DNA from 2 places in the Pseudoalteromonas sp. SG43-5 genome. Region 1 is predicted to be linked to the other one. Evidence: riboswitches for the same ligand, from Rfam matches in the RefSeq annotation. Region 1 holds a riboswitch; the other holds the start of a gene.
What was found. Region 1 has a riboswitch for cobalamin ahead of H5161_RS09830 (TonB-dependent receptor domain-containing protein). Riboswitches for the same ligand answer to the same signal wherever they lie in the genome.
Positions count from the first base shown of each region.

Region 1 (7,521 bases):
ATTTACAGCCAAATAGGTATTGTCATGCTCATAGGCTTAAGTGCTAAAAATGGTATTTTGATTGTAGAATTTACTAACCAATTACGCGATAAAGGCGTTGAGTTTAGTGAAGCAATACTACAAGCAGCTACCCAGCGCCTTCGCCCAATAATAATGACCTCACTAACAACCGTTATGAGTTCAGTACCATTGGTACTCGCCTCTGGGCCTGGTGCAGAAAGTCGTATGGTAATTGGTGTAGTTGTGTTTACAGGGGTTATTGTATCTACCCTGCTGACTCTTTTTGTTGTACCTGCTGCGTATTATGCTCTGTCGAGAAATACTCAGTCACCTGAGTTTTTACAACAAAAGCTGAATAAACAAGCTGCTGAAAAACCTTTCGAAGAGATCTAATCTCTTTATTGCGCCGTAACCTTGTTGTTGCGGCGCATACAATTTATGCTCGCCTTTAAACTCCATATACATTTTAGGAATACTTATGAGCTCAACAACGCAAGTAGCAACATTTGGTGGCGGCTGTTTTTGGTGTATAGATGCTGCATTTAGACGTGTAAATGGCGTATTAGATGTGAGTTCTGGCTATACAGGCGGCGAAACCGACGACCCAACCTATAATTCTGTATGCTCTGGCACAACAGGGCACGCTGAGGTTGTTAAGATTGAATTTGACGCAACTGTCGTTAGCTTTGAAACACTGCTGGCAATGTTTTTCACTTTGCATGATGCAACACAGCTGAATCGACAAGGTAACGACATAGGCACACAGTATAGAAGCGTTGTTTACTATCACGATGAAGCTCAGCTAAAGCAAACCAATGAAATGATAGCTCAACTGCAAAGCCATGTGAGTGAGCCAATTGTGACAGAAGTCAGCCCTGCTACTACATACTATCCAGCAGAGCATTACCATCAAGATTACTATAACGAAAACCCACAGCAGGGTTACTGCAGTATTTTAATCGCACCTAAATTACATAAGTTTGAAACCGTATTTAAAGAGTTTTTAACTGAGTAACTAAGTTTAGTCGCATAGTAAAAAGCCCGATTTAAATCGGGCTTTTGTCTTTTTTACTCTTTAACTATTGAAAGCGATTAAAACTGGTAACTTGCGCCTGCAAAAAAGCGGCGCTCTGGTGTGTTGTAGTAATACACTTGACCCGTTGTAAAATCAGCGTTTGAGTCAACCGCGTTATACTCTTTATCAAATAAGTTTTCTACACGAAGCGAAACCTCAATGTGTTCATTTACTTGGTAATTACCCGCTAAATTCCACAGCGTGTAAGAACCTAAGCGCGTTACTGCACCTTCTCGGTCACTACGGTATTGCATGTCTAACCTTGCATCAAAAGCACCAAACTGTTTTGCAAGTTCCCAGTTAAATGTGCGTTTAGCAACATTACGTAACTCTGCGCCCGTTTCTTCGTCTTCTGCACTTAAATAAGCAAAGTTAAGGTTGCTATCAAAACCAAAAAACTGCTGAGATAAGCTAAATTCAACCCCTTCGTAGCGTGCTTCATTTAAGTTGATAGGAAAAAAGTTAGAATCTAAAGATATCTTATCTTCAATATCATTTCTAAAAATAGCAACGTCAATACTTGCTATATCAAAACCTACATTTAACCCAATCTCTTGATTTAATGATTTCTCAGGCTCTAAATCAGGATTAGATGAAGGTGGAAAACCAGGAAAAGCCGGAAAGTATAAATCGTTAAATGTAGGTGCTTTAAAACCAGTGCTTTGGCTTATACGGAACGTGGCGTCTTCAGATAAATGATAACCCGCAGCGGCTGTATATGTTGTTTCATCACCAAACTGTTCATCATCGTCTTGGCGAATTGTTAAATTAACTAACACTTTTTCAGCATTGTAATAGGCCCCAACAAATACTGCTAATACATCACGCTCTTGCATATCATACTGCGTTGAACTGTGAGATACATCATCGTTGTACCAATTAATACCACCACTAATGTTAAGTTCATTAGATAACAGGTACTGCCCGTTATAATCAATTTGTGTGCGTTTAGTTATAAAGGTACTTGTTGTTGGCCCAACTGAAAAATCGACATATGTATTGTCTGAATCATCTGTTGAAAGCGCTAAATCAATACTATGCGTTTGGTTAGTGTAGTTTTTGCTCCAACCTGTAGAAAGTTGATAGTTTTTAAAGTCATCTCGTTCAATCGTACTATCTGCTGGGCTAAAGCTACTGTCGTAATCTGCATAACCTTCACTGTATTGGCCTAATAACTTAAAGTCGCCGTAATGTGCATCGGTGTAGTTTACTTTAAACCCAAGGTTTTTATTTTCATAGCCATCTTCATCAGGTGCTACGCCTTGCAATACATCAAAGTTATCTGTTTTTTCAAAGCCTGCGTTAAATGCTGTTGTTATATCATCTGATTTTACAGAGCCTGCAACTTGATAATTTTGATAAGAGTCAGAACCAAATGTAGCGCTTAGGGATAAGTTATCTGACTCACGCGTAATAATATTAATAACACCAGCGAGTGCATCAGAGCCATAAACAGCCGCGCGAGAGCCTTTAATAATTTCTATGCGTTCAATACTATTTAAAGGGACATTATTTAGTGCTTTTTGACCAAGTGTTGCTGAGCCTGTACGTACACCGTCAATTAAAATCAACGTATCGCCAGAGCCTGTACCACGAAGTGACACACCTGTATTTTGACCAAAACCACCGTTTGGATTAACTTGAAAACCCACTCGCGTGCTTAAAAGTGTAGGTAAATCGCGTACGTTACTAGCTTCTATTTCAGCACGTTCAATAACATTTACACTCACTAAAACGTCGTTAATTGATTGCTCAAACTTATTAGCTGTAACGGTTATTTTTTCAATTGATTGCTCTGCACCAGACACAGAAAATGAAAGCGCAGCAGAAATTGCAACGCCTAGAGTTGTTTTGTTTAACATGAGATCCCCTACCTTTGCCCACCGCAAAGATTTAAGTAAGTAAGATTGCATCAAGGCCGGTCTCCGGACTCAGTAAGCACATAAAAACATGCAATACTCTACCGTTGCGGGGGCAGTGTTGGGCTTGTAGTCATCATGAAAACGCACCAACTTCCCGATTATCCTGCTAAAAAAATCATTACATGAAGTGGCTAGCAAGCACCTTGAAAATATGCCGTCATTGTGAGCATTTTGTTTACAAATGTCAATGGACGTCTATATAGCTAAAAGCTATTTCAGTTCAGTGCTGTATTATTATAGCTTGAAGGAATACCGTACTTATCAAGTAGCTTCTGAAGTTGCATTTGTGTAGTAGGTAAATTTAATATTTCATCCATTTTGCGACTAGATATTTTATTTGATTGTGAGTTAATCAAAAAATGTGTTTCATACACTGCATCTGGTACGTCACTCTTAAATAGTAAATCCATATTTAAGATATTCTGCTTTTTAAAATACTGATAAGCAATACTGTTTAAAACCCCGACTTCAGCGCGCCTTAATAGCAGCATTTTAACTACATTGAATTCATCGATTGTAAGGCTTACCTGGTGCTCTTCTCTCAAGTATTCGGCATTTGTATTAAATCCTGCAAATTGATACGAATACCCTAAAACCCCAACTTTGGTTAATTTGTCCAGATTGTCAAAATAAGTTTGTTCTGATGCATTCTCTTTGAGTGTATAAAGCTCGTTTTTGGTGATGGTATAAAATTCAGTTTTTTCAATGTTTTTCTGCGTTGTTTTTGGCAGCCATTGCATTGCCATTAAAAATAAAACGTCGAAGTTATTTTTTTCAACAGACAAAGTAAGCCTTTTTACAGGTAAAGAAATAAGTATAAAGTTAAATTCCTCCTGTGCGTCGTTTAAAATATTAATAAACTCAGGAGCAAAGCCCTGCTTTTTTTGCGCGTTAATAATAATCGGAAAGTAGCCATCTTCGACCAATACATCAATATCAACTGGCTTTGATAAGCTTGGCTTGGTAAATATAAGCAAAACAAATAACAGAAATAATTGATGGGGTCTCATTTTAATACCTTCTAGAGTGAAATTTTTATTATATTCAATTAAATATAATAGCTTAAATATCAAAAGGTGGATTAATACATGCAGAACTACGAGAGGATAAGGTGGGAAAGTTGTAAAAAATTAAGTAGCTTTAATCTGTCTGCAAATATAGACAAATTAAAGCATTTTTATTAAAAACAGTTTATAAATTAGTCACGAAAGTTTTTAAACTGAAAAGGCTGACCTAAATCGGCACTGCGTACTACCTGCATTGCCTCTTGAAGATCGTCACGCTTTTTACCTGTCACACGCACTTCTTCGCCTTGAATAGCGGCTTGTACTTTAACTTTTGAATCTTTAATGGCTTTAACCACTTTTTTGGCCATGTCTTTTTCGATACCTTGCTTTAACCCAACGTTACGAAATACATTTTTTCCTGCACGGCTAATATCTTGAAGTTCTAAACTAGCTACATCCATACCGCGCTTTGAAATTTTTCCCGCTAAAATATCGAACAACTGCATAACTTGAGAGTCAGCTTCTGCTTTAAGCTTAATTGTTTTATCGTTTAGCTCAATAGATGCATCAACGCCTCTAAAATCAAAGCGAGTCTCTAATTCACGGTTTGCGTTATCAACCGCATTTTTAGCTTCGTTCATTTCTACTTCAGATACAATATCAAATGAAGGCATTAGTATACTCCTAACTATTTAATCTTAATTTTATGTGGCAATTATAACGCTAAAATTATAAATCTTTACATTTTTCTGCATCTTGTTCAGGTGCGATACTAAATTAGTTTGATATACTTGCGCCTCTTTTTTAAGCGATTTTAGGATTTGTCGTGACAAGGCGTGTTTATCAAGCAGTTTTTTTAATCAGCATAGTGGCTTTCACCTTTTTATTTGCTAAAGAAATAAAAGGTGGCGTTGTAAATTTATTCCCTCATGTTGATAAAGTCGCCCATTTTGGGATTTTTTTTATATTAGCCATAATAATGGATAAGGCTTTTAAGCTTCCTTTATATGCTCAAATACTCTTATTAGCAGGCTATGGCGCCTCGATAGAAATAATGCAAGACGCACTACCTTATAGGCAAGCATCACTTGGTGATTTTTTTGCTGATTTTGCAGGTGCTGCAAGCTACTTTTTACTTAGAGTAATTTTTACACCTCGAAAAAAGAACCCACATGGCTAATATTTTAATCGTTGGCGATGGCGCTATTGGCTTATTGCTGAGCCACTTTTTGAGCGCATCGCATAATGTCAGTGTTTTAACTCGTAAAAACCCAACAAACACCCGCTTTTACAGCAGAGGTAAGGGTGCATCAAAAAAAATTGACGCTAAATTTATTTCATTAAATCAGCTAGATAAAGCAACTGAATTTGATGTAATTTTATTTACCGTTAAAGCTTTTCAAGTGCTTGATGCGTTTTCTCAAATAAAGCCATTTTTACCAACACATTGCTCTGTTGTACTTTCGCACAATGGAATGGGCAACGTTGATGAGATAAATAACCAGCTAAACACCCATCAAGCACTCTACTTTTTAACGACAAGCATAGCGGGCTTTAAATCAAACCAATATATTGTGCAACACACAGGTGAAGGACAAAGCGTTATTGGTGGCTGTAATGAGCTTGCACTTCAAAATAGTGCGCCAATAGCTGATATTTTTAAAGTAATACCCAACCTAAAGTTTACTAATAACATTCAGCAGCTTCGTTTTGAAAAGCTACTCGTCAATATTGCCATTAATCCATTAAGCGCTTTAAGTAATGTAAAAAATGGCGAATTACGTGCACCTAAGTACAATACAATAATTTTTAATGCACTCACTGAAGCATGCAATATTGCAAAGGCTCAAGGGCTTAATATCCCATTAATTAAAGCTCTCAATACCGCTTATAAAATAATGGAGTTAACCGCAAATAATTACTCATCAATGCAGCAAGATATAGCTCACAATAGAGAAACTGAAATATCAGCTATATGTGGCTATATTAGCCAACAAGGTAAACTTTACAGTATTCCAACGCCTTACAACGATGAGTTGTTAGTCAAAATTCAGGCAAAAAAAAGCGTGGTATAAACCACGCTTATATAAGCTTTTAACTTTACGGGCGATAAACTTTTACAGTTTCGAAGCCCTGTTCGTGCAGCATAAGTGCCTGTAGTTGGCTCATTACGCCTCTGTCACAATATAAATAGTAGTCAGTGTCTTTTGGTAAATCACCAAACTTAGTAGCCAAACGGAAGAACGGCAAATGCACCACTTCAACACCATCGATTGCAAGCGGTGCAGCTTCTTCTTCTTCTGGTGAGCGAATATCAATTACTACAGAGCCTGCAGGTAAATCAGCAACCGACTCAGCCTCTTTTAGCTCTTGCTTTGCTTCTACGTCAATATCGCGTACATCCATTATGCGCGCGTTATTTACTACGGTATCTAGCACATCAAAATCGAACTTTTCTTCTTCGGCTTCTATTACTTCAATTTTGGCTTTAACTGTCGGTTTTTTAGAAATAACACCACAATATTCAGGCATCGTTTCAGCCATTTCAGCTGTACCAATTTGGCGAGCAAGATTAATAATTTCTTGTTTATCATTTTGAATTAGCGGGCGTAAAATAAGCGTTTCAGTAACGCGGTCAATCACGCTTAAGTTCGCTAATGTTTGACTAGATACTTGGCCAATACTTTCACCAGTGACAAGCGCCTGAATGTTTAACTTTTCAGCCACTACACTTCCTGCTCGCATCATCATACGTTTAAGTACAACACCCATTTGGCTGTTTTCAACGTTTTCTAGAATTTCAGCAACAACAGGTTCAAAATCAACTGTTATAAATTTAACTTTATGTGTTGAGCTGTATTTTTTCCATAAAAAATAGCTCGCTTGCTTAACACCAATCTCGTGCGCTGCGCCACCTAGATTAAAGAATAAAAAGTGCGTACGTGCGCCTTTACGAATCATTTGGTAACTTGCTACGCCAGAGTCAAAACCACCCGACATAAGCGAAAGCACGTCTTCTTGCGTTGGTAGTGGAAAGCCCGCCATACCAAAATGCGTTTGCGAAACAATATAAGCTTTATCGTCTTTTACTTCTAAGCGTATTGTTACTTCTGGACGGCTAAGTTTAACGCTTGCGCCTTCAATATGTTGATTTAGCCCACCACCAACATAACGCTCTAAATCAGTCGAGGTAAAGTCGTGTTGGCCTATACGCTTAGCACGCACACAAAAAGTTTTACCCACAATTGTGTGACCCACTAACGCTATTGTTTTTTGATAGATATCATCGAGAGTTTCAAATTGCGTCTCAGTTACTTCAATAAACTGAACGATACCAGGTATGCGTTTAAGGCTGTCGATAAAATCAAGGCGAACTTGTGCATCTTCAAGCTTTGTAACAACTGAAATATTATCCCAGTTATTTCTTACTTGTACTTTTTCGTCAAGACGTCGCAATACAATCTTAATGTTATTTTCTAACACTTTAGTAAAGCGTTTACGGACCGAACGGCTTTTG
Region 1 is NZ_JACJFA010000007.1:124,868-132,388, reverse strand. Features, by position in the region: gene H5161_RS09840 (efflux RND transporter permease subunit) at 1-393, shown strand, start outside; gene msrA (peptide-methionine (S)-S-oxide reductase MsrA) at 479-1,015, shown strand; gene H5161_RS09830 (TonB-dependent receptor domain-containing protein) at 1,093-2,937, opposite strand; cobalamin riboswitch at 2,974-3,158, opposite strand; gene H5161_RS09825 (hypothetical protein) at 3,213-4,007, opposite strand; gene H5161_RS09820 (YajQ family cyclic di-GMP-binding protein) at 4,196-4,678, opposite strand; gene H5161_RS09815 (VanZ family protein) at 4,831-5,184, shown strand; gene H5161_RS09810 (ketopantoate reductase family protein) at 5,177-6,079, shown strand; gene thiI (tRNA uracil 4-sulfurtransferase ThiI) at 6,105-7,521, opposite strand, start outside.

Region 2 (7,521 bases), on a different contig from region 1:
AACCATGCTCAGGAATAATAAACCCGCTGATATCGACAGCTAACTCTTTGTACATATTTTTAAGCGACGGTGGCAGCTTTTTTACATCAGGCAATACCGAAAAACACAAGCCATGCGCTTGCCCTTCCCCGTGGTATGGGTCTTGTCCTAAAATTACAACGCGGATGTCATTAAGTGCGGTGGCATCAAAAGCACTAAATACTTGAGCTTCAGGCGGGTAAACAGCAACACCTTCATTGCGGCGATTAGCCACATACTCTAACGTTTGCTGCATGTAAGGTTGCTGTAATTCACTTTCTAAAAATGTAGCCCAATTGCTCATTGTGTACTCTTAATCTGTTTACGTGATGCGTCTATTTTAACACACATATCCGCGAGTCCATCTAGCATGCGCGGAGTAAAACGATGTAATAAATCGGCATTTACGCTAATAAATTGATCATTTTTAACTGCTGGTACTTCTGGCCACTTTTGCCAATTAACAACCGGCTGTGGTGTTTTTGATTTTTCATCAGGGATAATAATAACTTGCGGCTTAGTAACAATAACATTTTCGATACTAATTTGCGGATAATCTGTAACGCTATCGGCAAATACATTACTTACATGGCATGTTTCAATCAGCTGATTTATCCATGTGTTTTTACTTACTGTCATCATGGGCTCAGCCCATAACTGATAAAATCCGGTAATATCTTTTTTATCTTGCTGGCTTTTAACAATCGCGTTTAGTTTTTGTGTAAATGCGCTTGCCGCTTGTTGGCTTTGCTCAATATTCCCTGTAAATTCACCAAAAGTAAGTAACTCGTGGGCTACACCCGCGATTGTGACGGGGTTACTCAAATACACTTTTATACCTAAACGCTCTATTTGGGCTAAATCTTCGCTTTGGTTTCCGCTTTTCCACGCAATTACTAAATCAGGTTTAAGCGCTAATACTTTCTCAAGCGAGATACCGTAATAACCCCCTATGCGCTCAATACTTTGGGCTTCACTTGGGTAGTCGGCGTAATCAACTGTGCCCACAATATTATCGCCCGCCCCTATGGCAAATAGGTTTTCGACAATGTGCGGTGCAAGCGCGATTATTCGCAGTTTTTTAGAATCATTAGCCAGCTCTGCAAGTGCACTGCCCGATACACAAAAAAGCAGCACCCCAATAAAAAACGCTTTAAACATTAGTAATCAAACCCTTCGAGCGCTTTTATGCCTGAGTCGAATGCATGTTTTACATTACGCACTTCACTTACTGTGTCGGCAAGGTCGGTTAAAGTACGATGTGCTGCACGCCCTGTAATAATAACTGACTGCATGGGTGGGCGGTTATTAAGGGCTGTTACTACTTCATCTAAATCAACGTAGCCGTAAGTCACCATATACGTAAGCTCATCAAGTAATACTAAATCAATACTGCTATCAGCAAGCATACGTTTTGACTCTTGCCATGTTGCCTGCGCGGCTGCAGTATCGGCTTCTTTATTTTGCGTATCCCAAGTAAAACCGGTGTTCATTACAACAAACTCAACACCTGCACCTTGTAATAAATTACGCTCGCCACATTCCCACGTACCTTTAATATATTGGCAAACGGCTGCTTTTTTACCATGTCCAACGCAGCGTGCTACAACGCCAAAGCCTGAGGTTGATTTACCTTTACCATTACCGGTAATTACCTGAAAAATACCTTTTACATCTTGTGCGGCGGCAACACGTGCATCCACTTGTTCTTTTACTTTTTGTTGGCGCTGCTTATGCTTATCGTTGTTTTGTTCAGTCATTATTGTGCCCTTCATAAATCGAGATAATTTGCTGTATGTTTAAATGCGTTTCGCACATGGTTGCTAATCGTTCTAACTGCTGCTCGCGGTGAGCGGCAATACTAATTGGGTTAATTGAGGCGCTTGGTTTTACCCATTTTAAAATTTGCGATGTAGCATCGGCTTCATCAAATAAGCCATGTAAATAAGTGCCCGCAATGGCGTTATCATCGCTAATAAAGCCATCAAACGTAAAGCCATGTGGGTGGCTTTCATCAAAGGTTAAAAATGGCTTATTAAGCGCTGCACCTTGGCTAATCCCTACATGTATTTCGTAACCACTACAGGGTGTTGATTGGTTATTTAAAAGCAGTGTAGCGGTTATTTTAGTTAATACTTTTTGTGTTGTTAGCGTGGTTTCAAAATCGCACAGAGCAAGCCCATTTACTTGCTTTAATGATGACTCAATACCCTCGGGATCGTTGAGCGTATTGCCCAGCATTTGCATGCCGCCACAAATACCAAGTACTTTACCACCATAGCGTAAGTGGCGCTTAATTTGAGTGTCCCAGCCTTCATTTTTCAAAAAACTTAAATCACCCAGCACATTTTTACTGCCTGGGAGAATTATCAGATCAACGTCTGGGATCGTTTGCGTATGGCGCACATAATTTATATTAATGTTTGGGTGCAAACGCAGTGCATCAAAATCGGTGTGGTTACTAATGTGGGGTACAAGCAGCACTGCAATATTAATTGTGGCGTTAGTTACGTTATTATCAATTGCGACGGCGTCTTCAGCATCAAGCGCAAGGTCGTGTAAATAAGGTAATACGCCAAGTACGGGTTTGTTTGTGTATTCTTCAAGCCAATCAAGCCCGCCTTGCAGCAAACCTATATCGCCTCTAAAGCGGTTTATAACAAAACCCTTTACGCGCGCTTGTTCTGACTCGCTTAACAACGCAAGCGTACCTACCAAGTGTGCAAATACGCCGCCTTTATCAATATCAGCAATTATAATTACTGGGCAATCTACCTCTTCGGCGTAGCCCATGTTAGCAATATCGTTTTCACGCAGATTTATTTCAGCAGGGCTCCCAGCCCCTTCAACAAGGAGTAATTCAAAGCGTTTAGCTAAGCGGTTATGTGAAGTAATTACTGCATCCATCGCCACTTTTTTATAGTCGTGATATTTGCCCGCTTCCATATTACTAACGGCTTTTCCGTGAATAATCACTTGTGCGCCCGTGTCGCTATTAGGCTTAAGTAATATAGGGTTAAAGTCTATTTCTGGCTCTACTTTAGCTGCTATTGCTTGCAAAGCTTGCGCACGACCAATTTCGCCGCCATCTTTTGTTACTGCGCTATTAAGTGCCATATTTTGTGGTTTAAAAGGCGCAACCTTTACCCCTCGCTTAGCAAACACCCTGCAAAGGGCAGCAACTAAAGTGCTTTTACCAGCATCTGATGTAGTGCCTTGCACCATTAAGGTTTTCATGGAATTACACCCTTCGCTTTCTAAAAAACAATAAACTCAAAAAGAACACGCTACCAATAGCTGCAGTAATAACACCTACGGGCAGTTCTTGGTTTTTCAGCAATGAGCGCGAAAGTACATCAACCCACACCATAAATGTACCGCCCACCAAGCTGGTTACCAGTAAGCCAGCGATGGTGCCTTGGGATATAAAAAAGCGCACAATATGCGGCACCATTAATCCTACAAACCCAATACCACCACACATAGCCACCAGCACAGCGGTAATTAATGAGCTCAACACCAGCATAAGTATTCTAAAGCGCTGAACCCTAACACCTAATGTAATTGCGCTTTCATCGCCAAGTAACATAGCATTTAGCTGCCTTCTAAAGCTCAGCATTACAAACGTACACAATGTGATTACCAATAAAGGCAAACTAAGCGTAGCCCACTGTGCACGAGCAAAGCTGCCCAGTGTCCAAAATAAAATAGCGGCTACCGCCTGAGGATCGCTCCAATAAAGTAACAAGCTGGTAAATGCACTAAATAAAAACGACAGCGCAACACCAGCTAATAGCATTGATTCTACCTGTGCACTTTGCTGCCTACCTGCAATAAGTATTAATAAACTCATGGCAAGTAAGCTACCTAATAACGCTGCTGCCGATAACATAAAACCTGCGCTAATACCTGCTAATGCCATAAGTAACACCACGCCAAATGAGGCACCCGACGATATACCAAATAAGTAAGGATCGGCTAAAGGGTTACGCGTTACCGTTTGTAAAATAAGCCCCGCAATTGCTAAGCCAGAGCCGGCTAAAAAGGCGAGTAATGTGCGTGGCATTCTTAGTTCAAAAATAATACGCGAATTAAAAGACGCATCATTTGAGAGTAAAAAGCTATTAAATACATCTTGAAGTGAGGTCTCTGCTGCGCCAAAACTAAGTGCTGCAAATAAGCTAAATAAAGCAGCTGCAGCACTGATAAATAGCGCAAGTGATTGGCGAGTATTAACTGCGCTCATATTATTCGTAACCATAAAAGTAAGTGATATGAGGGATGCTATTTCCCGACTCCGATATTTGCGGGTGGTTATTTACTTGAGCGCAGACACCAAAAACGTCGCCTAGCATGTTTTCGGTTAATACCTCACTTGGCGTGCCTGTATGTGTAATTTCACCATTTTTAATAATCACTAGTTCATCGCACATTGCAGAAGCTAAGTTTAAATCGTGAAACGATGCAAACACCGTTACACCCAACGATTTAGCAAGCTCCATTACCTGTATTTGGTATTTAACATCTAAATGGCTAGTTGGTTCGTCCATTATTAACAACTGAGGTTGCTGAACTATGGCGCGGGCTATCAAGGCACGTTGCTTTTCACCACCCGAAAGTGACTCAAAGCTTTGATCGATATGATCTGCCAACCCTACAGTGTTGATAGCTTGGGTAATTTTTTGTTTATCAATGTTAGTTACTGAGCTAAATAGCGATTTATGAGGCGTTAGCCCAAGTGCAATAACATCAAATACGCTTAAGTTAAATTGCGACGGGGTTTCTTGTAAAACAACCGCTACTTTTTTTGCGTACTCATCGCTTTTTAGCTGCCAAATATCGGTGTTGTTAAACTCTACAACGCCATCACTGGGTTTATTAAAACGATATAAACAACGCAATAAGCTCGATTTACCTGCGCCATTAGGTCCAATTAAACCAACAAATTTACCTGTGGTTATTTTAAGGTTTATTTTTTTGAGGATCGTTTTATTGCCAATACCCCACGATACGTTTTTAACGTTTAGTAATGGTATATTTAATGGCGTTTGAGTGTGCAATAGTCAGTCCTAGACGGGATTAAACTCACTAAAATGCGATAAAAATACTAATGCACTACAAGAAAAAATGAGTAAACCCGCTCGTTAAAAGAATTTATACCAATTGCATTAAATTAGTGATTTATTATAGCGACAAAGAAATAGCTTAATAACAAAGCGGAAATTATGACATATACTTGTTCTATATGAATAATTTTTAACGAAGTTAGTAAGTTATTTAATTCGCTAGAAAGATCATGTTTTTAATAAAATTGGTATTATACCATTTGTATCTGACTTAAAGCTTTGCGCTAATTACAGTTGCGGGAACAGTCGAGGACTCGCACCTCATTCCAAATGAAGCTCTATTATGGGCGGCTAAGTAAATAATTTAAAGCAAAAAAAACCGCACTCAAAAGAGCGCGGTTAAAAAGGGAGTGTTTTAACTAATTTAGCGAATAGTTAAAACTTGTATTCCATACCTAAGCCTACGTAGTCTTGGTCAACGTTGTTGTCCATGTCGAAGCTTGAGTAAAAGCCAAATACTTTAATGTTTTTATTTAATTTGTGATCAAGACCAACTGATATTGCTGACTTATCGTCGCTGTCGTCAAAGTCCATGTCTTGGTATTGTACTTTAAATGTGTTGTTACCCATGCTGTAAGCTGCATTTAATAGATAACCATCCGCTTCTGCGCTGCCGTCAACTTTTTCTTGTGTTTGGTACATTGCACCTAACTTAAAGTTTTCAACTTTACCTTGGATTGACGCGCGTACTACATCGTAGCCATTTACTTCACTATCGGCTGCGATAGAGGCATATACTGCGCTCTTTTTAAGTGCCACGTCACCGTAAGTAACCGCCATTGAGTAACCGTTATCAGCGTCTACATCATCTTCAGCTACAAAAGTAGCAAGTACTTTAAAACCTTCGTATGAGTTTGATGAATAACTAACAGTATTCCCTAAACGGTTTTCACCTTTAAATACATTTTTAATATCGCCTTCAAGGTCGTTAAACAAGTCTAACTTACCTTGAGATTGTTTAAGCGCAGTATCGTTACGACCAATAACCACTTGGCCAAACGCACCTTTTAAACCAACGTATTGGTTACGCGCAGAAATATTGTCGTCGTTATCGCCTTTTGAATCAGCATCAGACACATCAACTTGAAACTCAAACTTATATACCGCTTCTAAACTATCATTTATTTTTTCAGAACCTTTAACACCAAGACGAGATGCATTACTTTTTATCTCAGTAAAAGATCCTTCGCCGTCATCAGATGATTGCACTGTTACATTCGCTTTACCGTAAATGTCTACATCGGCAAGTGCATTAAAAGATAAACCACTTAATAGTGCTAAGCATAAGCTCGATTTTACAAATTTCATGTTATTTCCTTGGATAATCACAAAAGACTAATTTTTAAAACTGCTGCATTTTGTCACCGCTAAATGACAGTAATATTACAATGGAAATATTAATGTCTTTTTTTATTAATAAAAATGCATTAAATTTGAAATCAAAATAACATGAAAGCCTAATAAACGGCCGAACTTACTTACTTTTCTTTAATGACAAGCTTGGGGTCATTTGCGATAGTAAATTAACTAAGGTTTCTATTAACTCTTTTTGCTCGTTGTCTCTGTGATACGCTATAAACACGTCTCGCGAGGTATTTTCTACATCTTTAACATGAAACAGTTCACCTTTTTCTAAATGCCCTTCTACCAATACTTGAGGTATAAATGCACTGCCGCCACATTGCAGTATTAAATCAAGTGCAATACGTCCTGTGCTGGTTCTAAAATAAGGCGGTGTTTTACCGGTAAACTGACGCGCATGCCAAAGTGAGAAAGTAGTTCCCCAATCAACATATACATACTGATTATCAAAAAAGTTTTCGTTCGTTGCAGTGTCGTATCCGCTTACGGGAATGATTGGCAACTCACAGATTCGCTCTACCACTAGCTCGTCTACTTTTGGTGGATCAAACAATATTGCCAAATCAAGCGTGCGTTCTAATAACAGCCGAGTGCTTTCTTGTTGTGCTTTAACTTCTGCGACTAATGACACGCCCGGCATCGCTGATACAATATTTGTTATACCAAACTGTAAAAAAGCATCCCAAATATTGGGCGTTCCTGCTAAGCTAATTTGCTTATGCATATTATCGGCAAGCGCAACATCCACTTTGGCGCGTTGCATGCCCGTAATAATCATTTGTGCATGGGGTAATAAACGCTCGCCAGGTGCTGTAAGTTGAATGTTATTACGCTGGCGAATAAACAAATTAACACCAAGTCCTTGCTCTAATTGGCGAATTCTAAAGCTCACTGCAGACTGCGTAATATAAAGGTTTTCGGCCGCTTTACCAAAGTGACGCGTACGCACTACCTCAACAAATGTTTTTAATAAATCGATATCCAATTTTTTATCCTCACGATAAAAATAATTTGT
Region 2 is NZ_JACJFA010000001.1:207,321-214,841, forward strand. Features, by position in the region: gene ung (uracil-DNA glycosylase) at 1-322, opposite strand, end outside; gene H5161_RS00965 (cobalamin-binding protein) at 319-1,179, opposite strand; gene cobO (cob(I)yrinic acid a,c-diamide adenosyltransferase) at 1,179-1,778, opposite strand; gene H5161_RS00975 (cobyric acid synthase) at 1,771-3,255, opposite strand; gene H5161_RS00980 (iron ABC transporter permease) at 3,260-4,264, opposite strand; gene H5161_RS00985 (ABC transporter ATP-binding protein) at 4,266-5,078, opposite strand; cobalamin riboswitch at 5,324-5,458, opposite strand; gene H5161_RS00990 (porin) at 5,520-6,452, opposite strand; gene H5161_RS00995 (LysR family transcriptional regulator) at 6,619-7,491, opposite strand.
Region 2: it holds a riboswitch for cobalamin, as region 1 does, so the genes downstream of both, H5161_RS00985 (ABC transporter ATP-binding protein) here and H5161_RS09830 (TonB-dependent receptor domain-containing protein) in region 1, are expected to answer to the same signal.